Regions from separate parts of the Micromonospora sp. NPDC005413 genome, predicted to be linked through region 2. Evidence: riboswitches for the same ligand, from Rfam matches in the RefSeq annotation. Region 2 holds a riboswitch; each other region holds the start of a gene.
The links. Region 2 has a riboswitch for S-adenosylmethionine ahead of thrC (threonine synthase). Riboswitches for the same ligand answer to the same signal wherever they lie in the genome.
Positions count from the first base shown of each region.

Region 1: linked by a shared signal. The riboswitch ahead of ABZS37_RS23140 (hypothetical protein) and the one ahead of thrC (threonine synthase) in region 2 are both predicted to bind S-adenosylmethionine.
Region 3: linked by a shared signal. The riboswitch ahead of ABZS37_RS06915 (ABC transporter substrate-binding protein) and the one ahead of thrC (threonine synthase) in region 2 are both predicted to bind S-adenosylmethionine.

Region 1 is NZ_JBEXEV010000025.1:37,699-47,519, forward strand. Features, by position in the region: gene ABZS37_RS23125 (AIPR family protein) at 1-896, shown strand, start outside; gene ABZS37_RS23130 (DEAD/DEAH box helicase family protein) at 893-4,072, shown strand; gene ABZS37_RS23135 (serine/threonine-protein kinase) at 4,189-5,766, shown strand; SAM riboswitch class IV at 5,850-5,970, shown strand; gene ABZS37_RS23140 (hypothetical protein) at 5,998-6,600, shown strand; gene ABZS37_RS23145 (hypothetical protein) at 6,775-7,752, shown strand; gene ABZS37_RS23150 (GIY-YIG nuclease family protein) at 7,712-8,404, opposite strand; partial or broken gene ABZS37_RS23155 (XRE family transcriptional regulator) at 9,169-9,458, opposite strand.
Region 2 is NZ_JBEXEV010000006.1:96,464-106,284, forward strand. Features, by position in the region: gene ABZS37_RS10605 (GNAT family N-acetyltransferase) at 1-74, opposite strand, end outside; gene thrC (threonine synthase) at 722-2,008, opposite strand; SAM riboswitch class I at 2,019-2,154, opposite strand; gene ABZS37_RS10615 (hypothetical protein) at 2,222-2,734, opposite strand; gene ABZS37_RS10620 (metalloregulator ArsR/SmtB family transcription factor) at 2,758-3,018, shown strand; gene ABZS37_RS10625 (DoxX family protein) at 3,308-3,757, opposite strand; gene ABZS37_RS10630 (winged helix-turn-helix domain-containing protein) at 4,150-4,386, opposite strand; gene ABZS37_RS10635 (hypothetical protein) at 4,638-5,150, shown strand; gene ABZS37_RS10640 (hypothetical protein) at 5,249-5,521, shown strand; gene ABZS37_RS10645 (plasmid pRiA4b ORF-3 family protein) at 5,534-7,081, shown strand; gene ABZS37_RS10650 (hypothetical protein) at 7,112-7,279, shown strand; gene ABZS37_RS10655 (DUF4232 domain-containing protein) at 7,584-8,105, shown strand; gene ABZS37_RS10660 (ABC transporter permease subunit) at 8,100-8,996, opposite strand; gene ABZS37_RS10665 (alpha/beta fold hydrolase) at 8,996-9,821, opposite strand, start outside.
Region 3 is NZ_JBEXEV010000003.1:241,091-250,911, forward strand. Features, by position in the region: gene ABZS37_RS06910 (amino acid transporter) at 1-886, shown strand, start outside; SAM riboswitch class IV at 973-1,084, shown strand; gene ABZS37_RS06915 (ABC transporter substrate-binding protein) at 1,360-2,247, shown strand; gene ABZS37_RS06920 (amino acid ABC transporter permease) at 2,293-3,072, shown strand; gene ABZS37_RS06925 (amino acid ABC transporter ATP-binding protein) at 3,069-3,815, shown strand; gene ABZS37_RS06930 (Na+/H+ antiporter) at 3,844-5,418, opposite strand; gene ABZS37_RS06935 (BTAD domain-containing putative transcriptional regulator) at 5,529-8,891, opposite strand; gene ABZS37_RS06940 (alpha/beta hydrolase) at 9,029-9,821, shown strand, end outside.

The DNA.
Region 1 (9,821 bases), on a different contig from region 2:
CAGCCGTCGCGCTCGCCTGCGCGCACCGAAACTCCGATCTCGCGGTCCGCGCGAAACTCGGCGCGGAACTGTTATGGGAGGAAGGCTCCCAGGGCGCCTACCACCTGCTGTTCAACGCCCAGGATCAACCTTCCGCCTACCAGATCTGGCGCAGCGTCCTCGTTCTGCGGGAGGTCGACGCCACGCTCTACCGCACGGCGAAGAACCGGCAGGCGCGGGCCGAGGCGATCGTGGAGCGCGGGAACCGGCTGATTGCACATATCGTCTTCCAACACCTGGACCTCGACGGCATCGACGAGCCCGACACCGACTGGGACGCGGTCCTCGCCCAGGTGCCAGAATTGGTCCAGCGTGCCACCGACCTGCTCGTTCACCACGTCGACGCCGAGTTCAAGAAGCAGCTCGTGTCCAGCACGCTCTCCGAGCCCGAGCCCTGTCGCATCCTCGCCGGGCTGGTGCTGCGGGATCTGCGAAGCGGCGCCCCGGTTCCCGACTTGCCGCAGGAGTACCGACCGGTGCGGAACGTCCCGAGGCAGCGCAGGCGCAACGCCGTCCCCACCCTGGTCGACGCCAACCGGCTTGCCGAGGGCACGCCACTGACCTTCCGGGCTATCGGCCAGCCCGAGCGGGAGGCGATGGCCGCCTGGCTCGCCGCAGATCCGGCTCGGTCTACCGCAACGTGGGTCAACCAACGGGTGCGACCACTGCTTTGGGCGGCCGACGGGAAGCGTTACTCCCCCTCGGGGCTGGTGCAGAAGATGTGGCAGTTGGCGGAGTGGAGCAAGGCGCCCGTCGCGGCCCAGGGGCCTGCCCGGTGGTGCGACGCGGAGGGGAAGTCCCTTTGGAGGCTGGCCCAGGACAGCCGAAACGACGACGACCTCAGCGAGGACGCATGAGCGCCATCCATCATGAGGCCACCTTCGGCGACGGGATCGTCGCTTCTCTCCTCGCCGGCGGATGGGAGCTCGGCAACGCCGCCGATTACCGCCCCGATCTCGGCTTGGACACTGGGCAACTCTTCACCTTCATCGGCGCCACCCAGGCCGCCGAGTGGGAGGACGTGGCCACCTCCTACGGCGGTGACCGGGACGCCGCGCAGCGCGGGTTCGTCAAGCGCCTCGACCAGGCGATCGCCACCGACGGGCTGCTCGATGTGCTCCGTAAGGGTGTGAAGGACCACGGCGTACGCATCCGGGTCGCGTACTTCAAGCCGTCCTTCGTGGAATCGGACGAGATCCTCGCCGACTACCGGCGTAACCGGCTCACCGTCGTGCGGGAGTTGGCGTATGCCACGAAGCAGGCCGACCGGGGCAACCGGCTGGACCTGGCCCTGTTCCTCAACGGCATCCCAGTGGCCACCGCAGAGCTCAAGAACCCTCTGACCGGCTCAGGGGTCGAGCACGCCAAGGAGCAGTACCGGACCGAGCGCGACCCGACCGAGCTGATCTTCTCCCGCCGGGTGATCGCCAACTTCGCCGTCGACCCCGACCGGGTCTTCGTCACCACCCAACTGCGCGGCAAGCCGACCCGCTTCCTACCCTTCGACACCGGCTCGGAGGGCCCGGGTCGGCCGGGCGGCAAGGGCAACCCGCCGGCCACGGAGTACGGGAAGTACGCCACCTCCTACCTGTGGGAGGAGATCTGGCAGCGGGACAACTGGCTCGACCTGCTGGAGCGCTTCGTCCACCTGCACAAGGAGAAGGGTGCGGACGGGCGTACCCGAAAGTCCTTGATCTTCCCCCGCTACCACCAGTGGCATGCGGTGAAGAAGCTGACGGCGCACGCGGCGCGGCACGGGGCCGGGCACAACTACCTGATCATGGCCTCGGCGGGGTCGGGGAAGTCGAACACCATCGCCTGGCTCAGCCACCGCCTGTCGTCCCTGCACGCGAACGGTGACGTGGCCAAGCTGCACCCGGACGCGGTGCGAGCCGGCCTGCAGCCTGGCTCGCCTGTCTTCGACAAGGTCATCATCATCACCGACCGTCGGAACCTCGACGCCCAACTCCGCGCGACGGTCGGCAGCTTCGAGCAGACCGCCGGACTGGTGGTGAAAATCGACGAGAACCACGGGTCGAAGTCCGAGCAGCTCGCGAAGGCCCTCGGGCGCGAGACGGGGAAGATCGTCACCGTCACGCTGCACACGTTCCCTGCGCTTGAGGAGTACCTCAAGCAGAATCCGACCGAGATCCAGGGCCGGCGGTTCGCGATCGTCATCGACGAGGCGCATTCGTCCCAGTCCGGCGATGCTGCCGCCTCGGTCCGCGCGGTGCTGCGTGACCTGGGCCTGGACGCCGACTCCGACGACCCGGGCGCGACCAGCGCGCCGGCCGCACCTGACGTCGAGGCACAGCTCAAGGCCAACGCGCGCAAGCGGCAGCGGGCCGCGAACCTCTCCTACTTCGCGTTCACCGCCACGCCGAAGCACAAGACCCTCGAAGGTTTCGGCACGCTCGGCGAGGACGGGAAGTACCACCCGTTCCACACCTACTCCATGCGGCAGGCCATCGAGGAGAAATTCATTCTCGATCCGCTGCGCAACTACGTTACTTACAACACCTACTGGAAGCTCGTCAACGGCAACCCCGAGGAGCGGAAGGTGGACCCGGCCAAGGCGAACCCGCTGCTGGCCAGGTACGCGCTCACCCACGACTCGACCGTCGCTCAGCACGCGCAGGTGATCGTCGAGCACTTCCGGACCCACACCGCCGGAAGGCTTGGCGGACGGGCGAAGGCGATGGTAGTCACCGCGGGTAGGCCGCAGGCCGTACAGATGGCCCGGTCGATCAAGAAGTACATCGGCGACCTGGGCTACCCCGACCCGGGAGTCCTGGTGGCGTTCTCCGGCACCCTCACCTACGACAACGAGGAGATCACCGAGGCGAAGGAGAACGGCGGGCTGCCCGAGACTGCCTTGCCGAAGGCGTTCGCCTACACGCGCGCCGACGACAAGTCCGCACAGGCCGGCGGAGCCGGGCAGCCCGAGTACCGGATCTTGGTGGTCGCGGAGAAGTACCAGACCGGCTTCGACCAGCCATTGCTCACCACGATGTACGTCAACAAGACGCTGACGGGCATCGCCGCCGTGCAGACCCTGTCCCGGCTCAACCGCACCGCCGACCGCAAGAGCCAGTCCGACCTGGCGGTGCTGGACTTCGTCAACGACGCCGAGGACATCAAGGAGTCCTTCCGCCCGTACTTCGAGGAAGCCGCCACCCTGCCCTCGGACCCTAACCTGCTCTACACCGCGCAGAGCAGGGTGATGTCCGCGCCGGTTCTCGTCGACGAGGAGATGCAGGCGTTCGCGGCTGCTTACCTGGCCGCCCAGCGGCAGGCCGCCGGCAACACGGCGAAGTGGGAGAAGCTCCACGCCGAGCTGTACCGGCACCTCGATCCTGCGGTGACCCGCTTCGCCGACCTGCTCAACGGCGACGACGAGGACGACCAGGAGACAGCCGAGACCTTCCGGGCCGACCTGAACGACTACGTCCGCAAGTACAGCTTCCTCTCCGGCATCGTCACCTACATCGACGCTGAACTGGAGCGCCTCTACCTCTACGGGCGGCACCTGCTCAATCGGCTGCCCCGCGGTGAGGACGGCGGCGTGGACATCGGCGAGGTCGACCTGAGTCACCTGCGGGTGGAGAAAACCGGTGAACACGACGTCAGCCTCGTCCCCGAGGGGCCGGCTGACATGAAGGGCTTCGGCGACGGATCCGGCAGCGCCAAAGAGACGGAGAAGTCGCTGCTGTCGGAGCTCATCGACCGGTTCAACCAGAAGTACGGCACCGAGTTCACCGAGCAGGACGTCATCAAGCCCTTCAACGAGGCCCTTGCCGACCCGAAGGTGCGGCTGGCCGCCGTCGCCAACGACGAGGAAAACTTCGGCCACGTCTTCGACCCGGTCTTCGAGGACAAGATGATGGATCACTTCGACACCACGGCCGACCTGGGACGCAAGTACTTCGACCCGCAGCAGAACTTCCGCAGCTCGCTCAACCGCAGCGCCCGCAGCGCCGCCTGGCGGCTGATCCGCCGGCAGGAGGGGGTCGTCAACGACGACGCGGCCTGACCGGCCGTGCCGCCGCGGCGCCAACGTGACGCGCCGCGGCGGCAACTTCTGGACGATGATCGGTTTGACCGCAACACTGACCATCTGGCTGGGACAGTCGCAGGGGTGGAGGCAACGTGCGGACAGAGCCGATCGCCGGGCGATACGAGAGGGTCGAGGAGATCGGCTCCGGCGGCATGGGGCACGTGTGGCGCGGCTACGACAGTGTCCTCGACCGTGAGGTCGCCATCAAACTCATCCGCGTCGAGGCCGTGCAAACCCCGCAGCAGGCGGAAGAGTTCGCCAAGCGATTCCGCCGCGAGGCCCGCGTCACCGCACGCATCCAACACCACGGCGTGCCCCAGGTGTACGACGCGGTCCTAGACCGCTCCTACGACCGGCTCTACCTGGTGATGGAGTTCGTCCGTGGCACCGCCCTACGGGCCTTTATCGACCCACAGCATCCGCTGCCGGTCACCTGGGCAGCCGCTATCGCCGCGCAGATCTGCACCGTCCTCTCCCACGCCCACGCCATCCCCGTCGTGCACCGCGACCTCAAACCCGACAACGTGCTGGTCACCGCGGATGGGGCGATCAAGCTCCTCGACTTCGGCATCGCCGCCATCCTGCGCACCGACGTCACCCGCCTCACCGCAACCGGCAGCGCCCTCGGCACTCACCACTACATGCCGCCCGAGCAGATCCAGAACGCACAGGTCACGCCACAGAGCGACCTATACGCCCTGGGCTGCGTCCTGCACGAACTCCTCGCCGGGCAGCGGGTCTTCGCCGGCGGCAGCGACTTCGAACTGTGGCACCAGCACGTCACCGAGCCACCACCACCTCTGCGGACGCTCCGCCCCGAGGTGCCCGTCGCGATCGAGGAACTGGTCCTCGATCTGCTGGCCAAGGCCCCAGAGGACCGGCCGACGGACGCCTACGACGTCTACGAGCGGCTGCTGCCCTTCCTGCCCCTACCCGGAGCGGCACCGCCCGCCTCCGAGCGCGCGAGCAGCACCATGCCCGACCCAACGCTGGTGTACCGCCGACCCAACGCGCCCCGACGCCGGCCCGCGCCCGACCCCGTCGTCCCGGCGCCGCGCAGTGGCACGTCGAGCGCCGATCCGGCGGCGATTCTGCGGACCGAGGTTCGAGACGCGATCAAGGCCGCCGTTGCCCAATCCGATGAGCTGCTGGACGACGAACGGTTCGCCCAGGCTGCCGAGGTGCTCGAGGGCGTGATCGGCCCCGCCAGCGAGGCGCTCGGTGCTGAAAGTCCACGCGTGCTCGTTCTGCGATCACGGCGAGCGGCCATTCTCATCATCGGCGGGGACTTCCGGCGCGCGCTGCCGGAGTTCGACGCCCTCGCCGCCGCGTACACCCGTACCGCTGGCCCCACCAGCGAGGACGCCTTGGAATGCCTCCGGCAGGCAGCCCATTGCCGGGCGGAACTCGGCCAGGCCACTACAGCCCTGCGCCAGTTCCGGCAGGTGCTGACGCACGTACGTGCCGCCTCCGGCGACGTCTCCCCCACGGCTCTCGACCTACGTTTCAACATCGGCATACTGCTGGTCTCCGAAGACAAGCCCGCCGAGGCCGCGGACGAGCTGCAACCGCTGCACGACGACCTCTGCGTGGTCTACGGCCCAGACCATGAGCTGACCCGGGAAGTCGCCGACCTGCTTGCTCGGCTCCGACTCGCCGCCGACGGATAGTTCCGCCACCGCCGTCTGCTCAGGTCTCCCCCGCGTGTTGGCCGGGGTTGCTCCCGGCCTCGATGATCTCTATGCTTCCTGGGCGTCAAGAGTGGTCAGCGTCAAGCCTCCCGGCTTGCTGACCCGGCAACCGCGCCACCCGCGCACGGTGCCCCCGGGGGAAGACCAGGCCGACCGCAAGCTGCGGTACGGCAAGAGCGGGTGCCTCGGGCACCGGAGAGCGAGTTCACCGTGCCATTCGAAGAGCTGGACCTGGCCGCTTTCGCGGTCTGCCTGACCTGCGGGCACCTCCGCGACGGTGCCCCGCGCGAACAGCGGTGCCGCTGCCAGCCACGTACACCGGAGTGGGAGCGGCAGTGGCAGGGCCAGGACATCCCCAGTGACCTCGCCCTGTGCCTGTTGTGCGTCCGAGAGACCGTGACCACCCGAACCCGGTGGTCGTGGCTGGCCTGCGAAAGCTGCCGACACGTCTCGCAGGTCGTCGGCGAATGGTACGGCCACCGCGCCGCACTGCCGCTGGGCCGGCACTCGATCATGAACGGCGACGTGGTCCAACCGCAGACGGCCACGACCACCGTGGTCGCCGCCTCGCTGGTGGCTTCCGCGCGGCGTGGTAACGAGCTGCGCGAGTGGCAGCAGGTGGAGTTCGACCGGCTCGCCGAGCCACTACGCCCAGTCGGACCAAGTGTGCCGCTGGTCGAGTGGCAGCGACGGTGGCCGCCCTCGCTCGGAGCAAGCGTCGACGCTTTCGAGCGCTACGGCGTCATGCCCGTCCCCAACGACCTCAGCAGCCTCCGGCAGGCGCAGAACGAATTCTTGGCCACCGCTCGTTGATCGCCAGTCCAGCCGGCTGCTGTTGGTGGTAACCGATCTCGCCAACAGCAGCCGGCTGGTCATCGCCCATCGACGGTCCGGTGATAACGGGCAGCTCGGATGCCACGCCGTTCGATAGCATCCGGCCATGATGGACAGTAGCGGGCAGCGACGTCGGTGCCCAGTGGTCGAAGCATGACCATCATCAGTGGTTGGCCGGCGCTGACCGTGGCATTGAGCAACAGAGCCTCGCCAGCGAGATTGTTCATTCAGGAGCGGTTCGGCCGCTGGCAGGCCCTGCAGGCACGGTATCGGGAATCCGTGGGCTCCCTTGTCGTGCCTGGGAGTCAGGCGAACCCTGGCACCATCGGCTCGGCCTTCGACTGGATGGTGCGCTTCATGGTGCATCCCAGGCCGGACCTGCGCTTGGCGCTGCTCGGCGCGCGCACTCCCCCGCTCCGGCACGCGGTCCACGAACTGGCACGCACGCTGAATTACCTCCAAAGCGGCGACAGCATGGGGACCTCCCGGTTCACCGGGCCGGCCGCAGGCAGCGAAGCCGACCATCGACTCGTTGCCCGGGCCTGCTGGGCGCTGGCGCTCCTCACCGACCTGTACCGGGTCGGTCCGACACCCGGATCCCCGTTGATGGCCCTGGCCCCAAGGTCCATCACCGCCGAGAAGCTACTTGATCTCGCCCCATCCGCGGCCCTCGACGAGCTCCAGGCTCTGCGCGCCTTCGCCGAGCGGAGCCTCCTGCCGTCCCTGTCGGCGCGGCATGGCGCTTGGGCCCTCGGGCCGACCTTCGCCGGATCATCGCTGATGAACGCCGACGCCGACCTGATCGCCGCAGGTCTGCTGCTCGAACTCAAGACGGGCCTCGGCAGCAAGCGCCGCGATGGGACGCGGCGGTCAGCATTGGAAGCGCCGACCATCATGCAGCTGCTCGGCTACGTACTGCTGGACTTTCCTGACGAGTTCGCCATCGAAGCCGTCGGCGTCTACAACGCCCGCTACGCACACCTGACGACGTGGCGCCTACCGGAACTCCTGGCTGAGTTGGCGGGCCGGCCCGTTGATCTAAGGGAGGAACGTGTGGCCTTCCATCAGCTGCTCGCCAGGGGCGATCACGTTAGTCCTCACGTCGGAGACCATCTATGTAGCCCTGGATGAGGGCGGACGCGTCGCGGAAGTCGAGGTCGAAGAACTCGCGGTCCTTGCGGACCCGGTAGTGCGCCAATCGATCGTGCAGCTCGGCCTCTACCGACGGAGCATCCGCGACCACCCACAAAGCGCGCACGCCATACGGGATAACAACGCCGGTCGCCCGGTTGATCTCCCTCACCCTCTCCTCGACGGTCCGCTCTGTGTAGCCGATCTTCAGCATCCGAGGTTGCTCGCGAGTCGACAGCACGTAGATGTAGCCATCTCCTGGCGTTTCACGCGGCTGTTCCCCGACAAGTCCGGCCAGATGGACCTGCACGACAGCGTCAGTCAGTAGCGTGAGCTGCATCGCAGCGGTGGCATCGTCGCCATCCCTGATCGCGCTCCGTAGGCGACCGAGCGCATCACCAGCTTGTAGGCAGCGCTTACGTCCGGGGCGGCCCAGCTGTTGCCACACGGTGAACCAGTCCCACTGGTCCTGCCGGTGACAGCGCGAGTAGAGCCCTTTGACTTCCGACAGGGCCTCCAGCAGTGAGGCGTTGGACTCAATCGGGTCGTTCTGCAGGTAGCTCAGCACGGCCGCTACCGACTGCCGTCGTTTCTGCTGGACCTCGGGCTTGACGGGGGCCATCCCGAAGCCCCACTTCTGCACGACCTGCACACGGTGGTCTTGAACTGGAGATGCCACGACCGCCCTCTCCTCCCATAGCTGCATGCGCCGTCGGATGCGGCGATCCCGGCCACCTCAGCAGCGGCCGGAATGAGGGGGAAGAGTATCCAACATGACTCGCTGGCCGCGGAGCCGGAGCCCAGGCGGGAGGCCGCCCGTCGGCGGCGGAGAACAAGCGACTCTGGGCCGAGAGGGCCGGGCGAGCAAGACTGATCTTTGCGACGTCTACGGCCCAGACCGCGAGGACACTTGGGAGATCGCCGACGCACTGACCCGCCTCCGGCTCACCGGCCGGGGGTAGGTGACAATGGCCAGGCTGTTCCACCGCCCCGGATCATCGCGACGAGTCGCTGGCGGCGTTCGTTGGAGGAGGAGTCCGTGGGGTTGGCAGCAGACTCGGATGCTGTCTCTGCAGCCAACGCCGTTCGCGCGTCAATCAGCTTCGACGAGCTACGCATCGTCGGGGATGCGCTGTACTGGCTGGAGTCCCGTCCGAGCTCCGGGAGCGGCCCGGCCCTTGTGCGGTGGTCGGCAACCGACGGCGCGGCCGACGTAACTCCATCGAGGTTCGGCGTGACCAGCGGTGTGCACGCCTACGGTGGTGGCACATTTGCCCCAAGCAGTCACGGGGCGTGGTGCGCCGGCGCAAACGGTCTCTACCGGGTGAACGGGGGCGACGTCAGCCTCGTGGTTGAGGACTCGTCATCCTTCGGTGACCTCACAATCGGTGACGGCGAGCTACTCGGTGTACGAGCGAGGGCTGCGCCGAGGTGCCGTTGCGTCTGCCTGGGCTGGCCGAGATCTTGGAAGCAGTGGGCGAGTTCGTCGGCCAGGTAGGCCGCAGTGAAGTACCGGATCCAGGGGCGGTTCCTGCCCGCTCGGACACGGGCAAGCTGCCGTTCCGCGACATCGAGGTGGGCGGCGCAGGCCGCTTCACGCCCGAGGCGGGCCTGGGCGCGGGCCGCCACGGCGTGCAACGCGGCCCGCACGCCGTCGTGGCGTTAATATCGCTACCCGTCAACGCAGCGAGCGCCATCCGGGGCGCGAGCAGTCCGGCGGCCCGACCGCTTACCGGGCAGACCAGCGGTGACATCGCGAACTTCGGAGGGCATGCAGGGGCCGTAGGACGCCGGCCGATCGACATGCCGCAGCGCCGTGCGCCGACATTGTCGGCAGATGCCGACGTCAAACTGTGACAAAACTTCGACATTGTGGTCCTGCCACGGGCTGCCGCCACGCTCGACAATGGGCACCTGACGATGCTGCCCGATCTCGCAGCGACCATCGGCCGCACTGGTGCTTGGCCAGATGCTCGGCGCTGCTCGGCCGGCCCGAAAGATTGTCACAGGTGGCAGCTATCGTCTGCACACATCGTGACTGCGCATCTGCAGTAGACCGGGGGTTAGCG
Region 2 (9,821 bases):
GCCGCGCCGATCCGGTACGCCTCGTCGACCGACGTCCGGTCGGCGCCGTCGAACGACGCGATCGTGATGCTCATGCCGCTGAGCGTGCACCCTGGAAAAGCGATCAGGCCAGCGAATAATCGCTGGCCTGATCGAACGTGGTCGGGAGGGACACTCGCACAACGCCTCCGGCGTTGGGTCGCAAGAACTTCAAAAGTCTTCGGCGAAATGCCCTCCCGCACGGAGCATCTTGCGCCGTCCGGTTCCTGCCGTCAAGTCCGTAGCGGCGGGTTTTCCACACTCACCGCGAAAACCCAGTTACCCGGCGGATCCACCCGCTCCCCCATCCACCCGATCCCCCATCCCCCGCACGGCCCGACCCGGCGCGGTCCGACCCGGCGCGGTCCGACCCGACCCGGCCCAACCCGGCGCGACCCGACCCGGCGCGGTCCGACCCGACCCGGCCCAACCCGGCGCGACCCGACCCGGCGCGGCCCGACCCGACCCGGCGCGGCCCGACCCGGCGCGGCCCGTGATCCACTCCGTATCGCCGATGTTGCGGTTTGCAGGCCATCGGATACCGCCATGTCGGCGAAACGGAGTCGATCACGCACATGGCCGGTACCGCGACCGGCGACCGAGACGGACGACGGAGCGGGCGGACGACGGAGCGGGCGGACGGACGGGCGACGGAGCGGGCGGGCGGGCGGAGCGGGCGGGCGGGCGGGCGGGCGGGCGGGCGTCAGCCGAGGAGGCCGGCGTCGCGGGCGGCGCGCAGCGAGGGCTTGATGTGGTGGGTGGGGCCGACCTGGCCGGCTACCGCGTCGATGGTCTTCAGGCCCTCGCCGGTGTTGAACACGACGGTCTCCGCCGTCGGGTCGAGCCGACCGGACTCGACCAGCTTGCGCAGCACCGCCACGGTGACCCCGCCTGCGGTCTCGGCGAAGACGCCGGTGGTGCGGGCCAGATCGCGGATGCCGGCGCGGATCTCGTCGTCGTCGGCGTACTCCATCCAGCCGCCGGTGCGGCGGACCGCTTCCAGGGCGTAGAGGCCAGCGGCCGGGTCGCCGATGTTAAGTGACTTGGCGATGCCGGTGGGCTTGACCGGGGTGATCGTGTCGGTGTCGGCGTGCAGGGCGGTGGCGATGGGGTTGCAGCCGGCCGACTGGGCGCCGAAGACCTTCCAGCCGGCGGCTGGCGCCTCCACCAGGCCGATCTCGACCAGCTCGGTGAACGCCTTGTCGATCTTGGTGAGCAGCTCACCGCTGGCCATCGGGATGACCACCTGTGCGGGGATCCGCCAGCCGAGCTGTTCGGCCACCTCGTAGCCGAGCGTCTTGGAGCCCTCCGCGTAGTACGGCCGGACGTTGACGTTGACGAACGCCGTGTCCTCGAACTCGTCGGTTTCCACCAGCTCGCCGCAGAGCCGGTTCACATCGTCGTACGAGCCGTCGATGGCGACCAGCTCGCCGCCGTAGACGGCCGTGGTGATCACCTTGCCCTGTTCCAGGTCGCTGGGGATGAAGACCACCGAGGGCACCCCGGCGCGGGCGGCGTGTGCGGCCACCGAGTTGGCCAGGTTGCCGGTCGACGCGCAGGCGAACCGGGCGAAGCCGAGCGCCTTCGCGGCGGTGAGCGCCACCGAGACGACCCGGTCCTTGAACGAGTGGGTGGGGTTGGCGCTGTCGTCCTTGACCCAGAGCGGCGCGGTGATGCCCAGCTCGGCGGCGAGGTGCGGGGCCGCCACCAGCGGGGTGAGCCCCGGGTCGAGGGTGACCCGGGTGGCCGGGTCCTGACCGGCGGGCAGCAGCGCGGCGTACCGCCAGATGTTGTTCGGGCCGGCCTCGATCTGCTCCCGGGTGACCGTGGCCAGCACGGCGGCGTCGTAGTCGACCTCCAGCGGGCCGAAACACTCGTAGCAGGCGTGCTGGGCGGCCAGCGGATAGCGGGCCGAGCAGGCACGGCAGACCAGGGCGCGAGCGGGGCTGGCGGAGGTGTCGATGCCGGAGGCGGCGAGCGTCGACGTCATGTCGAGGGTCCTCTCATCTTTCCCCGCATCGCACGGTGCGGCGGGGACGGAATTGGCACCTGCCCCGCGGGTCGCTCAGCGGTGAGCGCGCGGGGTGGTTGCCGGGGCGTCGTCGGGCCGTATCCCTCAGCCCCTCTGGATGAGGTATTCAGTTGTGCCGTCGAGTCTAGGCACCGTCGGCGGCGACCTCCACCGCAGATCCCAGTGCGTGGGTCAGCGGACGCTCACCGCCGCCGGGTCGATCACCGCGCCACCGATCGTGGCGTACGCCAATTGCGGGGCGACCGCCACGACGTCGGCGACGGCCGGCGCGTGCTGCCACCCGACGGCGTCGGCGCCGATGCTCGCGGTCAGCATGGCCGCAGTCCCAGCGAGCGCGGTCAGCGTGGTGAAGCGCAGAGGCGACCAGGTGCCGAACCGGCTGGCACCGTGGGTGTAGATGCCCCAACCGACCACCGCACCGATCATCATCAGCCCGCCGAGGCCGAACTGGCCGAGTCCGGCCAGACTTCCGCGGGTGATCACAAGGCCGACTCCGAGGAGCGCCACCAGCGAGAGGGCCAGCAGGAGGGGCTTTGGGCGTACGCCGTCGCGGGCCCAGCGGACCAGTTGGGTGATCACCGGGGTGGTGGCCACGAAGAGGGCGATCTGCTGCGGGGCGGCGTGTGCGAGCGCCAGGCTGGTGAGCAGGTTGAAGCCGGCGAAGCCGACCACACCGAGCACCACCACTTCGACCCCCCGGCACCACCGTGCTGGCCGCACTCGCCGACGACGTGCGGCTACAGATCGTCCGGGCGCTCGCCGAGGGTGGTGAGTTCGCCTGCAGCACCTTCGAGTTCGGCGTCTCCAAGGCGACCCGCAGTCACCACCTCAAGGTGCTGCGCGAGGCCGGCCTGACCCGCACCCGGGCCGCCGGCACCAGCCGTCTGGTCCGGCTCCGCCGCGACGAGCTGGACCGTCTCTACCCCGGCCTCCTGGATGCGGTCCTCAGCACGCGCACCTCAGCCTGACGCCCCGCCGCCGTCGTTCGCCGGCTGCGGCCCTCGTGCTGGGCGGGTGCCGCGAGGTGCGCCGCCGCCAACGGGCCGTCCTCGTCCACCAGCACCGACAGCCGGTGCGCGGTACGCCGCGGTTCGGCCGGCGACCGGCGCACGCTTTGGAGCTGAATCGTTTACGACATCATCGAAGGGCGGGGCTGGGAGCGGCGACATCCGTACCTCGACCTTCGTGCAACCCCTGAGCGGACGCGCCGCCGGAACCGCCTCGTCGAGGCTCCGGCGACGCGCGGTGCGCGTACAGTCAGACGGATACCGGGCTGGGCTCGGCCACCGATGCCGATGGAGTGTCGACGCGACGCCGGGCGAGCAGCGTGTCGAGCGCCCAGGCACCCGGGCCGAGCGTCGCGACCAGCAGGAACGACCAGCAGAAGAGCGCTGCCAGCTCACCTCCGTTGTGCTGCGGCAGCAGGCCCTCCGGCTGGTGCACCACGAAGTAGGCGTACGCCATCGAGCCGGACGCGAGAAGCGCGGCGGGCCGGGTGAAGAGCCCGGCCAGCACGAGCACGCCACAGACCAGTTGGATCAGCGCGGCCCACCAGCCCGGCCAGGCGCCGAAGGGTATTGCCGTGCCGGTCATCGGGTTGCCGCCGAACAACCCGAAGATCGAGGACAGTCCGTGCAACGTAAACAGCAGGCCGGTCACGATGCGGAACAGGGACAGGGTCGGCCCGCCGAGCCGAGAGACGTTCATGGAAACCTCCATGGATAGGGATCGATACATACCCATGGTGAAGCATGAATCCATTGAAGTTCATTAATTCCTTGCTAGTGGGAAAATCCCCGGTCGGAACATGCCAGGGCTGCACCCGTGGCGACGAGCAGCCCGGTGACAATGCGGGGGGCGATGCCCTCAGCTGCGCCCACGCAAGAACTCGACCCGAGCGCCATGCCGGCCCGACCGCTATGGGAGCGCTCCCGAATTGACGGTACTGCCTGTCGAGCGCCCCGTACAGCATGTCGAGCGGCTCAGACACGGGGCAGACGGCCGGCCCAACGAAAGAGATGACGCGCCCCGCTACGCCACCTCGCTCGCCAAGATGGCGTTGTTCTTGATCGACCTGAGGATCGAGACCGAGGCAGCCGTCAGGGATTGCCCGCGTCTTGCTCCTTGACGTAGACCCCGCGCCCTGGTGCCCCAACCACAATGCCCCGGTCGCGCAGCAGCGCCACAGCGCGTGCAGCGGTCGAGAACGAGACCGAGTAGAGGTCACCGAGTTGCGTGTAGGACGGCAGCTTGGCACCCGGCTCGTACTCGCCGGTTTTGATGCGAGCGGCGATGTCCGCAGCGATGTCGACGTAGCTCAGTGGGATCGCGGGCATGGGTGGTCCTCCCGGGTTGGCAGCCCTATCTGATCACGCCGCGCAACCCACCCTCAAGAACATGGTTGACCTATGTCACTAAGTGGAATAGCGTTTCGGTGAGCCTCCCGGGTTGGCACCAGGGCTGGGTTCACCCTCCGGGGGCAGCCCCCGGAACCGAGCCGGGGCAGCGCGCATGGCGGTCCAGATGTCCCCCATCTGGGCTGGTTGTCGCGCTGCCCCGGCACCCCACCAAGCCACAAGGAGGCCCGATGACCGTGCCCGAGGCAAGCGCCGCCTGGGAGGTCGAGCAGGTGGCCGGCGAGCTGCGCGAGACGTACCTCGCCGTGGCCGCCGCGACCGTTCTGCTGGAGCGGACCAGCGCGGGCTACGCCCACCCGGCGATCCGGCAGGCCCGACGCTGCGGGGATGACGCGCTCGACCTGGCCGGTGAGGCGCAACGCCAACTCAGCGACGGGGTACGCCGACTGCACACCGAAGCGGGCCAGCCCAGCATCGGCGACCTGGTCGAGGTGTTGGACACCGCCCGCGACCAGTTGGGCGCGGCGGCCGAGCGGGTCGGACAGCTCCCCGTCCGGATCAACGCCGCCGGCCAGCAGCTCGTCGACGCCGGCCAGCCCGACGCGGCCACCGAGACGGCGAGCGGACAGTGGTCCCGGGCCGCCGAGCAGCTCAACCTGATGGCGGAGAGCCTTACGGCGGCCGTAGAGGCGCTGACGTCGTACACCGAGGGGTTGTCCGGAGCCGGCGGACCGACCACCTGAAGCTGGCCCGGGGCGGGTGCCGGGCTCCGGCCGGCGCGGGTCCGGACCTCCGCCGGCCGCCCCGCCCGCCTCGGCGCCGCCGCAGCGAAGGGAGAACCATGACGGAGTACGAGGTACCGGCCCGCTGGATCGTGCACCTGCCGACGACGCTGACCAGCGTGGACGGCGCACGGGCGCTGGCCGAGGCGCTGCGCGACTCGCTCGCCCACGTCACCGCCATCGACTTCGGCGAGACGACCCTGAGCGAGGAGGACCGTCAGTTCGTGCGTGCCCGTGTCTGGTGCGACCATCGCCTCCCTGGCGGCGCCCGTTGCACCCTGCCGACCGACCACCCCGGCGGGTCGTGCGAGGCCGACCTCGCGCAGCCGTGAAAACATGCTCGGATGAGTCCCGAGAGCCGCCGCCGTAAGCGTGCCAAGCCCAGTCGGTCCGGGCAGCAGGTCGTGCGTCGCGCCCGTCCCGCCGAGGTGGATCAGTGTGACTGCCCGGCGTGCTCAGATGGCGCCTATGACCCGCAGAGCTTCATCGACGACCTGGTCGCCGGCGCTGCTGACCTGATCAAGACGGACGATCCCGTCGAGGCCGAGTTGTTTGCCGCGACGTTCCTGTCCGCCGGTGACCTTGCCGGCGAAGGCTTCACCGAGGCGCTCAACGAGGGCATGCTGCCGGCCGTCGCCGAAATCGGTACGTCGGAAGCGCTCGCGGTGCTGCTCGCGATCGACTCCGTCCAGGAGGGCACTGTCGCCGCGGCCGCCGCCCAGCGTCTGCTGGACGAGGGCGTGGCAGCGCCGAGTTGGGCCGGCGAGTTGCGCCAGCCCGTGCGGGTCGGCCCATGTCGACGGTTCGCCGACCCGGCGGGCAGCGCGTCCATGCTCGTCTGCGCTTTCGAGCGAGCCGGGCGATCGTACGGGTTCGTCGTCCACGTCGACCACCTCGACTGTGACGCGGCGGCCGACATCGTGCTCTTTCCCGCTGACGCCCTGAACGAGGTTGTCAGCACCATCCAGCAGAACGGCCGTCGTGCCGGTCTGACAATCGCCGAGGAGTTGTTGGACCCGGCCGAGTTTCGGTGGCAGGTCGAACGGGCCCTCGACGCCCGCGCGGACCACGACCGGGAACGTGACCCCTCGGAGTTCGACGAGGAATCCGACGAGGACGGGCTGGGCTACCACCTGCTGGCGGTGCTGCTGCGAGCCCGGATCCGTACGCTGCCCGAGCCGACGCGCCCGCCAGCCCAGCACGACGCCCGTCAGACCACCCTCGAACTGCTGGAGATGATGACCCAGATCGCCGGGCAGGCGCAGCAGATCCAAACCCGCGCAGGACGGCGTACCGCCGGGCCGAAGCTGCCGGCCAAGCGCAAGAAATCCGGCCCTGCCGCACCCATCTACCAACTCAAGGTGAGTCTGCGGGGGGCGAAGCCACCGATCTGGCGGCGTTTGGAACTGCCTGCCGACACCAGCCTGGCCGACCTGCACGACATCATCCAGGTGGCTTTCGGTTGGGACGACTCCCACCTGCACGGTTTCGAGACCGCCTACGGCGACTTCGGGGTCGCCGACCGGGAGTTGGGTCACCGCGCCGATAGCTCGGTGACACTGGAGCAGGTCGCAGCCGGTGTCGGTGACCGGTTCAGGTACACGTACGACTTCGGCGACGACTGGGCCCACGAGATCGTCGTGGAGAAGGTGCTGTCTCGCCAGCCCATCGCGTACCCACGATGCACGGGCGGGCGGCGGGCGGCCCCGCCGGAAGACTGCGGCGGTGTCTGGGGCTATGCCGAACTTGTCGAGGTGTTGAGCGATCCCGGCCACCCCGAACACGGCGACCGGCTGGAATGGCTCGGACTGGCCTCGGCCGCCGACTTCCAGCCCGCCCGATTCGACGCCACCGAGATCACCCGAGCCCTGACCGAAGGGGGCCACGGGTGACCGATCCTGCCGGCGAGCTGCTTCTCTACGGTGCAGAACATCGGGCAGATCGTGTTCCGGGTGCTGGCCGACGAGGAGGTGACCGAGGCAACTATCAACTCTGAGTTGATAGTTCGAGTCGAGGGCACGCGGCAGGTGCGGCGCGAGGTCAAGGTCTACAACCTGGACATGATCCTGAAGGACCACCAGACGGCATAGCGTGATCCGGCGAGCGATGTCGCAAACGATTCAGCTCCAAAGGCGCACCAGGAGAGGTCCCCAGGCAACTCGTGTGGCGGCGCAGTGAGAGCCGGCGAGGGCCGGGGCCGGGCGGTGGTGTGCTGCCTACGTGGGCGAGGATCAACGGATGATCTCTCGCGACGCGGCAGCACGGCGACGCATCAGCGCGTCGGTCGCGATGGCTCTCGTGCTCGGCGGCTGCACTCCTGCCGACCATCGCGGCCAGTCCGGGGACGGCCCGAGACCACCGACTGCACCCAACCCTTCAGCGAGCGTCGACCCGATGGCCACGTGCCCGGCGTCCGGCGTTCGGATCCGGTCGACGGGCGGGGACGCCGCGATGGGCCTGCGCGCCCTCGGCCTGGAGCTGGTCAACTGCGGCGACAGCCCCTACCAGCTCAACGGGTACCCGGTGCTGCACGTGTTCGACGAGCAGCGCGAGCCGATCTTGCTGCGGGTGGTCAATGGCGCCAAGGAGATCACCTCGGGCTTCGACCAGCCGCCCCGGAAGGTCACTCTCGCCCCCCAGGAGCGGGCCACCGCCGTGGTGCTCTGGCGCAACCTGGTCACCGATTCGACCGTGGTGGCCACCAACGGCGAGTTTCTGACGGTGGCACCCGCTGCCGGGCAGCCGGCCGAGGAGGTCGACCCGGACGGGCCGGTCGACCTGGGCAACACCGGCCGGATCGGCGTCAGCGCCTGGAAGAAGGCCGACCCGTCCACGCCGGCACCGACGCGACCGGCCCCGCCGCCGGCACCGAGCGCGGTGCCGTCATCGGTGAGCCCACCGGACAGCCGGCTATGACGTGATGTCCTTGCGGGTGAAGCGCCAGAACGCCAAGCCCCAGAACAGCGTCGCGTAGCTGATCGCCGAGATGCAGCCGCGTACCACGTCGTCGGTCTGCACCGGGGTGGAGAGCAACCCCAGCCAGGCGGTGCTGAAGTGGGTGGGCAGGAAGTCGCGCACCGCGCCCAGGGCGGTGATCTGGTCCAGGATGCTGGACAGGATCCAGAGCAGCACCGCGCCGCCGACCGCGCCCAACGCGGCGTCCGTGATCACCGACAGCAGGAACGCCAGCCCGGCCACCACCAGCAGTACGACGGCCAGGTAGCCGAGCACGGCCAGCAACCGGAGCAACCCCTCGGTGGGCTCCAGTTCGGCGGCGACCGTGCTGCGCAACGGTGACCACCCGTAGCGCAGGGTGCCGGCCAACAGCGCGGTGCCTGCCAACAGAAGCAGAGCCAGTCCCGAGTACGCGAGCGCGACCACCAGCTTCACCGTCAACAACCGGGCCCGGGGCACGGGGATCGCCAGCAGGTAACGCAGGCTGCCCCAGCTCGCCTCACTGGCCACCGTGTCGCCGCAGAACAGCGCGACGACCACCACCAGCAGGAACGACGCCGAGACGAAGATCGAGAACAGGGTGAAGTTGAGCCCGCCCGAGGTGGCCAGGTCGACCAGGCTGGAGAACTCGTTGCGGCCGTTGTCGTCGTCGCCGCCCGAATCGAACTGGAACGCGACCAGGATGATCAGCGGCAGCAGCACCATGAACCCGAGCGCCAGCTGGGTCCGCCGCCGGGACGCCTGCCGACGGAACTCCGCCGCGAACGGCATGGTCGCCGACGGCCGGTAGCCCCGGGCCGCACCGGCCGGGTCGGTGACGCCCAGCGGCGTCTCGACGGAAGAGCCAGCCATCAGCGGTCACCGCTTCCCCGAGAGTTCTCGCCCACCAGGGCGAGGAACGCGTCCTCCAGGCGCCGTCGGGGCACCACCCGGTCCACCCCGATGCCGGCACGCACCAGCTCGGCGACCACCTCGCTGCGGGCCGTGCCGTTGGTGTCGACCACCAACTGGCCGTCACTCTCCGGCAACACGCGGACCCCGTGCAGTTGCTCCAGCACCGCCCGCGCCGCCACCGGGTCGGTGACGTCGAAGAGCACACTCGGCGACTCGCCCACGATCTCCTCCACCGGCCCGGACGCCACGATCCGGCCCTTGTTCACCACCACCGCGTGCGTGCACGTCTGCTCCACCTCGGCCAGCAGGTGGCTGGAGACCAGCACCGCCCGGCCGTCCGTGGCGTACCGCTGGAGCACCCGGCGCATCTCGGCGATCTGCGGCGGGTCGAGCCCGTCGGTCGGCTCGTCCAGCACCAGCAGCTCGGGGAGGCCGAGCATGGCCTGGGCGATCGCCAGCCGCTGACGCATCCCATGGCTGTAGTTCTTGATTTTCCGGTGTACGGAGTCGCCCAGCCCGGCGATCTCCAGCGCCGCGTCGAAGTGCGCGTCCTCCGCCGGCCGCCCGGTGGCCTGCCAGTACGCCTTCAGGTTGTCCAACCCGGACAGGTGCGGCAGGAAACCGGGCCCCTCCACCAGCGCGCCGATCCGGGACAGCACCGGCGAGCCGGGCACCAGCCGGCGACCGAAGACGTAGATCTCCCCGGCGGTCGGCTGGGTCAGCCCCATCAGCACCCGCAGTGTGGTGGTCTTACCGGCGCCGTTCGGCCCGAGCAGACCCACC
Region 3 (9,821 bases), on a different contig from region 2:
CGGTCTGCTCAATCTCGTACCGCGTTACCTGCCCCGCTACGGCATGGCGCCGACCTGGGCGCGGGCCATCCGGCCGCTGGTGCTGGTGTTCACCACGGTGGCGTTCCTGATCACGGTCGTCTTCCGGGCCAGCGTCGACGCGCAGGGCGGCGCGTACGCCACCGGGGTTCTGGTGTTGATCACCTCGGCGGCGACAGCGGTGACCCTCGCGGCACGGCGGCGCGGGCAGCGGGGGCGCACGGTCGCGTTCGGGACCATCGCTGTGGTGTTCGTCTACACCACAGCGGCGAACGTGGTGCAACGTCCCGACGGTGTGAAGATCGCCGCCTGCTTCATCGGTGGGATGATCGTGGTGTCGGTGCTGTCGCGGGTGATGCGGGCCTTCGAGCTGCGGGTCGACCGGGTCGACTTCGACCCGGTCGCGACGGCGTTCATCGCCGAGCGGAGCGAGCGTCGGATCCGCCTCATCGCGCACGAGCCGGAGCGGCGCGACCTCACCGAGTACCGCGACAAGCTCGCCCAGACGGTGGCGGACAACGACTTCCCCGACGACAGCGACGTCATCTTCGTCGAGGTGCAGGTCACCGACCCGTCGGACTTCGAGACCGGCCTGCTGGTGCGCGGCAGCGTGGCGCACGACCGCTTCCCGGTGCTCAGGCTTGCCAGCTCCTCGGTGCCGAACGCGCTGGCCGCCATGCTGCTGGAGATCCGCAACCGCAGCCGGCGGCGCCCACACATCTACTTCGAGTGGACCGAGGGCGGCCCGACCCGCAACGTCCTGCGCTACCTGGCGTTCGGGCAGGGCGAGATCGCCTCGGTCACCCGGGAGATCCTGCGCCGCCAGGAGCCCGACCAGACGCGCCGCCCGCACGTGCACGCCGGTTGACCTGCGGGCCGCGCGTCGGGCGCGGACGGTGAGCGTGGTCATATCGACTGGACGATCGACGGACCTCTGCTGCTAGTCTCGGCGCAGGTCATGAGTGCCAGCGCAAAGCCCCGGCTCGCTGGCCGGCAACCCTCCTCCGCGGTGGGGTGCCCCGGGTGAAGACCAGGCACCGGCACGACGTCGGTGCAAGCGTGGCCTGGCACCCAGGTCAGCACAGACCCGGGAGAGCCATGCGCATCCTCAGCACCGCCCCACCGACCGACGTCGCGGAACTCCCCGCCGGTTGGCCTTCGCCCGCACTGACCCGGCGACGGCACGTGGACATGATGCGAATGTGCAGCGCCGCCTGTCGTCGCGGCACCGCGCACTAGCGCACCCCTCTTCCCGAAACCTCCCCAGCGGTACGCCCATCGGGCGCACCGTCGGCGGCGCACGCCCGTGCGCGCCGAGACGCAACCCTTTCGGAGACACCCGTGCGATTCCTTCCTGCCCTGACCCGCGCCGCTGCCCTGGGCGCGGCCACGATCCTGGCCGCCACCGCGCTCACCGCCTGCGGCGGGGACAGCTCGTCCGACACCACCGCCAACCCGTACGGCCTGGCCCAGCCGGGCGTGCTGCGCGCCGGCACGCTGACCGACGCACCGCCGAACGTGTACCTCAAGGACGGCACGTTCACCGGCTTCGACAACGACCTGCTGACCGCGGTGGCCGGGAAGCTCGGCCTGAAGGTCGAGTTCGTCGGCACCGACTTCTCCGCGCTGCTCTCCCAGGTCAACAACCGCAAGTTCGACGTTGGCAGCTCCTCGATCACCATCACGGAGGCGCGGAAGAAGACCGTCGACTTCGGCAACGGCTACGACTTCGGCTACTTCGGCCTGGACGTCCCGGCCGGCTCGCCGATCACCGGCTTCGACCAGCTCGCCGGCAAGCGGGTCGTGGTGGTCCAGGGCACCGTCCAGGACGACTACGCCACGGGCAAGCAGCTCGACCCGGTGCGGGTGCCGGACTACAACGGCGCGATCAACCAGCTCAAGGCCGGCACGGCCGACGCGTGGATCGCTCCGGCGGAGATCGGCGAGAAGTCGGCCGCCGACAGCAAGGGCAAGATCACCGTGGCGGCCAAGCAGCTCAGCCCGGCACCGACCGCGTACGCCGTCGCCAAGGGCAGCGACAAGCTGCGGGAGGCGCTGAACAAGGGTCTCGACGAGGTCATCGCGGACGGCACCTGGAGCCGGTTGCAGGCGCAGTACTACCCGGGCCGGCCGGTCCCGGAGGACTTCAAGCCGGGCAGCGGCACGGTGGCCGTGCCGTCGGCGTCCGCGTCGACTGTGCCGTCGGCGTCCGCGTCGACCGCGTCCTGAGACGTACCCGGTGACGAGCGAGCAGGGCGGTAGGAGAGGCGACCGATGGATCCGTTGAGCACCATGTGGGAGACCTTCTTCGACTGGGACGCGATGCGCGAGGCGCTGCCCGAGATGCTGACCGTCGGGTTGCCCAACACGCTGATCCTGGCGGTCTCCGCCGCCCTGCTCGGCTCGGTGCTGGGCCTGCTGCTCGCCGTCGCCGGCATCTCCCGCAGCCGGTGGCTGCGCTGGCCGGCGCGGGTCTACACCGACGTGTTCCGGGGGCTACCGGCCGCGGCGACGATCCTGCTGATCGGCGTCGGGCTGGCCCCACTGGGCATGCGGGTCTGGGGACCGGACCCCTACCCGCTGGGGATCCTGGCGCTGTCGCTCATCGCGGCGGCGTACATCGGGGAGATCTTCCGCTCCGGCATCCAGTCGGTGGAGGCCGCCCAGTTGGAGGGAGCTCGCGCTCTCGGCTTCTCCTGGGCCGACGCGATGCGGCTGGTGATCATTCCGCAGGGCATCCGGCGGGTGCTGCCGGCCTGGGTGAACCAGCTCATCGCGCTGATCAAGGACTCCAGCCTGGTCTACTTCCTCGGCCTGGTGGCCAGCCAGCGGGAGCTGTTCCGGATCGGGCAGGACTACGCGGCCACCACCGGCAACGAGTCCGCGCTGCTGCTGGCCGGGCTCTTCTACCTGGCGCTGACCGTGCCGCTGACGCACGTCGTCAACTGGATCGACCGGCGGCTGCGCCACGGTCGGCCCACCGCCGCACCGGCCGACGAGGACGACGACGACACCGCGCCGGCGCTGCCCGCCGCGACGGAAGGGAACCGATGACGACCACCGGCACGACCACCTCGGTCAGCCTCGACGTCCGCGACGTGCACCTCGCCTTCGGGCCGAACCGGGTGCTGCGCGGCGTCGACCTCACCGTGCCGCGCGGTGCGACGGCCTGCGTGATCGGCCCGTCCGGGTCGGGCAAGTCCACCCTCCTGCGCACCATCAACCGGCTGATCGAGCCGGACCGCGGCGACGTGCTGCTGGACGGGCGCAGCGTGCTGGGCGACGACCCGGACGCGCTGCGGCAGCGGGTGGGAATGGTCTTCCAGCAGTTCAACCTCTTCCCCCACATGAGCGTGCTGCGCAACGTCACCCTCGCGCTGCGCCGACTCCGCAAGCTCGGCGAGGACGAGGCGGAGTCCGTCGCCCGTGCCCAACTGGAGCTGGTGGGGCTGGCCGGAAAGGCCGACTCCCGGCCCGCGCAGCTCTCCGGCGGTCAGCAGCAGCGGGTGGCGATCGCCCGGGCGCTGGCGCTGCGGCCCGAGGTGATGCTCTTCGACGAGGCGACCTCGGCGCTCGACCCGGAGCTGGTCAAGGGCGTCCTCGGGGTGATGGCCGACCTGTCCGCGGCAGGCATGACCATGGTGGTGGTCACCCACGAGATGGGCTTCGCCCGGCAGGTCGCCGACACCGTTGCCTTCATGGACCGTGGCGTGGTGCTGGAGGCTGGGCCGCCCGAGGCGATCTTCGAACGGGCCGAGCACCCTCGGCTTCGCCGGTTCCTCGCCCAGGTGCTCTGAGCCGCGCCGGCAGGAAGGCCGCTGGCGATCATTCGTTGGGCCCGCGTCCCAGCAGCCGGATCTCCTCGTTGTCCAGAGCTTCCTGGAGCTCTTGCAGCACGAGGTCGTCGATCTCCCGGTTGTCCCGCAGGCGGGTGACCTCGCGCCGTTTGTGGGCGAGGACCCTGAGGCGCAGTTGGCGTTCCAGGCGGCGTTCCTCGCCGGTACACCCGCTGCTCTCGTTGACGTCCTCCAGGTGCCTCTGGTATTCGGCTCGCAGCCGACGCACCGACTCCTCCTGGGCACCGATCTCGGCGGCGACCTGGGGCAGAACGGCCAGGCCCGCCTCGGTGGCCCGCCGCCGGGCCTGCCGGGTCTCGTCGCTGCGTTCCGGGTCGCCGACCAGCCCTGCCCAGCGCACGACCAGCGGCAGGGTGGTGCCCTGGATGAGCATGATCAGAACGATCACCAGCGCGGTGACGAAGATGATCAGATCGCGTTCGACCACCGGTCGACCGGCGACCGTCACCGTCGGGACGGCCAGGGCGGCGGCGAGCGACACGGCCCCCCGGAAGCCAGACCAGCCGGCGACCGTTCCCACCCGCCAGATCGAGGGACCTCCGCCGTCGTCCACCATCCGGCGGCGCCGCAGCCTCGCCGATTCCGCGGTCAGGTAGATGAAGAGCAGCCGAGTGGCGATGACGACCAGGGTGACCACCAGCACGATCACCAGAGCCCGCTGCGGCGAGGTGCTGGTGACGCCCCGCACCGCCCGGGGTATCTGCGTACCGAGCAGAACGAACAGCCCGCCGTTGATCAGAAACGTGGACAGGTCCCAGAACGCGTACGCCAGAACCCGGGACCGGGCGCGGATCACCCGTGGGCCGGCGTAGGCCAGCACCAGGCCGGCGACCACCACCGCCAGCACACCGCTGGCGTGCACCGAGTCGGCGAGCAGGAAGGCGCCGAACGGCGTCAGCACACTCAGCGCGCCCTCGCGCAGCGGATCGTCGAGCCGCTTGCGGATCAGCACCACGGCGCCCCCCACCAGCAGGCCGGCGAGCACGCCGCCGACGCTGGCTCCGACAAACTCCTCGCCGATGCCCAGCACGCCCGGCTCCGCACTCCCGGTGAGCAGGCCAACGGCCACCGCGAAGACCACCAGGGCCGTACCGTCGTTGATCAAGCTCTCGGCGTGCAGGGTGGTGAGGAGCTTCCGGGGCAGCCGTTTGGCGAGGCCGGTGACCGCGGCAGCGTCAGTCGGCGCGAGGACCGCGCCGAGCACCCAGGCGGCGGCGGGGTTCACACCGAACGCCTGCGCGGTGAACGACACCGTGACCATGGTGAGCACCACCAACACCACGGCGAGCAGGCCGATCACCGGCAGGTTGGCCCGGATCTCGCGCAGGCTGATGGTGAGGCTCTCCCGATACAGGATCGCCGGCAGGAAGATCAGCAGCACCAGGTCCGGTTCCAGGGTCAGGTCGGACAGCGGCGGCGTCAGCCCGAGCAGCACCCCGAACGCGATGAGCAGGACCGGCGGGGCGACCCGGTACCGACCGCCGAGGGTGGTGCCGACCAGGACGGTGACGCCCAGCACCACGATCAGGACGAGCCCCTCCACGGCGTACCCCCTCGATCGTCCGCCGACGGTGACATGCACACCGGTGGTCCCATCTGACCGCACCCGCCGGTCGGTTCCGACAGAAACCGGCAAGTCGCCGTGGGCAGCGGTCAGGGCGAGGAAGCTGCGGCGCGGGCCCGGGCGGTGACCGCGCGGGCCGCACGGCGGTGCCCGGCCGCTTCCTCGTCGCGGCCCAGCGCGTCGGCCAGGTCGGCGAGGTGCCCGGCCACCGGGCCAACGGTGAGCACCCCGCTGCCGGCGGCCAGTTCATCGGCGGCCGGCAGCAGCCCGGCGTAGACCCGTTCCATCGTGACCCGGTCGCCGAGGGCGCGCGCCGCCCGGCCGACGAGGCAGAGCCGCGCCTCCCGCAGCAGATCGTGCGGCCCGTCCGGAAGAGTCCGCAGGGCGGCTGCGGCAGCGTCCCGGTCGTTGTCGGCGAGGAGCAGCAGCGGCCGGACCCACGGCTCGTGCGGACCCCAGTCCAGGGCCGCCCAGTCCGCCCCGCCGGGCCCGGGGATCGGCCGGTCCGCACCGCCGGGCTGGTCGCCGCCGACGGCCTCGGCCAGGCGCAGACCGAGCAGGGCGAGCGGGAGCAGCCCGCGGGTCAGGCCCGGCATGCTGTCGGCGGTCAGCCGGTCGGCAGCCGTCCGGTACGCGTCCGCCGCCCCGGCCGACTCGCCGTCCAGCGCCAGGCGCAGTGCGGCGTACCACCGGGTGAAGACGCCGACCAGCGGCAGCTCGTACCGTTCGGCGAGGCGGTCGGCGGCGCGGGCGTGCGCATCGGCGCCGGGCCGGTCGGCCAGCGCGCAGTGTGCCTGCACCAGGACGAGGTGGCCGAGCACCTCGAAGGTCACCAACTGGTGCCGGGCGGCCAGGTCGACCAGTTCGGCGCCGATCCGGGCCCGTGCAGCGGCCAGACCGACGTGGTGGAAGGCGTGCATGAAGCGGGCGTTGAGCGCGAAGGCCAGCAGCCCCGGGTCGCCGATGGTCCGGGCGATCGTCTCGGCCTCGTCCGCCGCACGGCGGCCACGGTCGGTGGTGGTGCCGCGCAGCTCCAGCGCGAGGGTGCTCAGCAGCCGGCTGCGCTGCGCGGAGCCGGTCGAGCCGAGAGCGGTCAGGGCATGCTCGGCGGCTCGAACGATCCGCTCGGAGAGCAGGTCGTCGTCGTTGCGCGTCCAGATGGCCGGCACGTCGAAGCCGGCCAGCACCTCCTCGATCAGCCGGGGGTCGCCGGCGGACTCGGCGGCGCCGATCGCCTCGGCTCGCCGCCGCCGCGCCTCAGCCAGCCGGCCCGTCACGGCCAGCGCACGCCCCAGGCCGAGCAACGCGGTCAACCGCTCGCGCTGCTCGACCCCCTCGGCGCGGTCGTACGCGTCGATCGCCTGCCCCCACAGGCGGGCCGCCTCGTGCGGGTTACCACCCCGTTCGGCCTGATCTGCGGCTGTGCGGGCGTACGCCGCAGCGCGACCGGCAGCGACCGGTCCACCTGCGCGGAGCAGGTGGTGCGCGAGGGCAGCGGGTTCGATGGGATCCCGTTGTCGCAGCACCTCGGCGACGGCCGCGTGCCAGGCGGCGCGGCGCGGCGCGGACAGGTCGGCGTAGAGCGTGTCGCGGACCAGGATGTGGGTGAAGCGCAGCCGCCCGTCGGTCTCCCGCTCGGTGAGGAAGCCGGCCTGCAGGGCGCGGTCCACGGCGTCCAGCACCACCGACGGGTCACCGGCCAGCGTGCTGAGCACCTCCGGGTCGAGGTCCCGGCCGAGCACGGCTGCCTGCCGCAGCACGGTACGGGTCGGCGCGGACAACTGCGCCAACCGGTGCCGGATCACGTCACGCACCCCGGGCGGCACCGCGGCCAGTGCCGCCTCTCCCTCGCCCGCGTACAACTGGGCCAGCTCGCGGACGAAGAACGGGTTGCCGCCGCTGCGGTGGTGGATCAACTGGGCGGTGTCCCGGTCCAGCGGCGCCCCGACGACGGCGCGGGCCAACTCGCCCGTCGCGGACGCGGACAGGCCGGCGAGATACTCCCGGACCGGCTCCAGCCCGGCGGCGCGGGCCAGGGCGGCGGTCAGCTCCGAGCTGATCTCGGTGGCCCGGTAGGTGCCGAGGATCAGCACCGGCCCGGTGGCCGGCTGCGGGCCGGTGAGCAGGGCGGTCAGCAGGTCCAGGGTGTCACCGTCGGCGCGGTGCAGGTCGTCGAGGACCAGGAGCACCGGCCCCCGGTCGGCGACCGCCGAGACCAGCGACGCCACGGCACGGTGCCGGCGGAACCGTGTGACGGCGGGGTCACCCGAGCCGTCAGCCGGCCCGACGGCCTCGACGACGTCGGCCGGCCCGGTGAGCGCGTCGGTGACCTGACTCCACGGCCAGGCAGCCGGCGCGCCCTCGTACTCCGGGCTGCGTCCCCACGCCGTGGTCCAGCCCTCGGCGGCGAGCCACTGGGTCAACGTCTCGGCCAGCGCGGTCTTCCCGGCGCCCGGGTCACCGCTGAGCAGCGCGAGGGTGGGCTGGCGGCGTTGAGAGGCGGCCTCGGCGGCCCACCGCAGCCGGTCCAGTTCCGCATCGCGGCCGACGAACGGACGCTCCCGCGCCGGATCGGGCCGGGCCGTAGAACGCCGCTCCGGGCCCGACTCGAGGGGTCGCACCAATCCCGCAGGGCTGGGCGCGGCGGTGCCTTCGAGCGGCGGGGTGAGGTGCGGCGCCTGGGCCAGGATGTCGGCCTCCAACCGCCGCAGCTCGGGCCCCGGGTCCACGCCCAACTCGGTTACCAGGACGTCCCGGGCCTCGCGCAACGCGGCCAGCGCGTCGCCCTGCCGGCCGGCGCGGTACCGGGCCACCGCGAGCAGCCGCCAGGCGTCCTCGCGCAGCGGATAGCTGGCCAGGTGGGCCGGCAGGTCGGCCGCGGCCTCGTCCGGCCGGCCCAACGCCAGCAGCGCCTCCGCCCGCCGCTCGACCGCGAGCATCCGCAGCTCGTCCAGTCGGTTGATCTCCGCGACCGCCCAGGCCTCGTTCGCGCAGTCGGCGTACGCGGGCCCACGCCAGAGCCCGAGTGCCGCGTCCAGCGCGTCCAGGGCCGGCGCTGGGCGTCCCGCCGCCAACAGCCGGCTCGTTTCGCCGACGGCCGCCTCGAACTGACCGGCGTCCACCGCGGCCGGGGCGACCCGCAGCACGTACCCGGGTGGCTCGGTGACCAGGATCCGGGGCGGCTGCCGGGGCGGTCGATCAGGTTCCAGGGCCCGGCGCAGGTCGGCGACGAAGGTCCGGATCGCGCCCACCGCGCCGCCCGGCGCGACCTCCCACAGGTCGTCGACGAGACGATCCACCGGCACCACCCGACCGTGGGCGATCAACAACCGGGCCAGCACCAGGCGCTGCCGGTGCCCCCTGAGCGCGACCGGGCCACGCTCGGTCGCCGCGGTCACCGGCCCGAGCACGCCGAACGCCACCGCGACAGGTGCCGTCGGCTGCCTGGTCATGGCACCAATCTAGGCGCTCGGCCGGCCCGCACTCATTCGACGCTGACCGTCCGCTGATCACCGCCGGGCAGGCTCGACGACGTACGACGGCGAAGGGCCACCGCCCCAGCCGGCACTGCTCACCAGGAAGGTTCCCCGTGGACCCCAGGATCAACGGATTCGACTACCGGCGCGTCACCGTCGCCGACGGTGTCACGCTCAACGCCGCCGTGGGCGGTTCCGGGCCGGCGATCGTGCTGCTGCACGGCTTTCCGCAGACCCATCTCATGTGGCGGCACGTCGCGGCCGACCTGGCCGCCGACCACACCGTCATCTGCCCCGACCTTCGCGGCTACGGCGACAGCGACAAGCCCCTCGACACCGACGGCAACGGGTACGCCAAGCGCACCATGGCCGCCGACATCGTGGCGCTGGCCGGCGCGCTCGGCCACGAACGGTTCGCCCTCGCCGGACACGACCGGGGCGCCCTGGTGGCGTTCCGCGCCGGTCTCGACCATCCGGCGGCGATCACCCAGCTCGCCCTGCTCGACGTGCTGCCGACCCTGGACATGTGGGACGTGCTGCACGGCACCACCGCCGCGGTCGCCTTTCACCTGTACCTGATGGCGCAGCCGCCCGGCCTGCCCGAAGTGCTGATCGGCGGCAGCCCGGACGCCTTCTTCGGCCATTTCCTGGACGTGTGGACCCGCGATCCGGAGGCGCTGCCGGCGGACGTGCGGGCCGCGTACCTGCGCACGTCCCGGAACGCGGTCACCTCGATCATCGCCGACTATCGGGCGTCGGCCGGGATCGACGTCGCCCACGACACCGCAGACCGGGCGGCCGGTCGCCAGCTGACGATGCCGGTGACCGTGCTCCAGCAGGACTGGGGCGCGGCGCTCGGCTACGACGCGGCCGGGCTGTGGCGGTCGTGGGCGCCGGACCTGACGC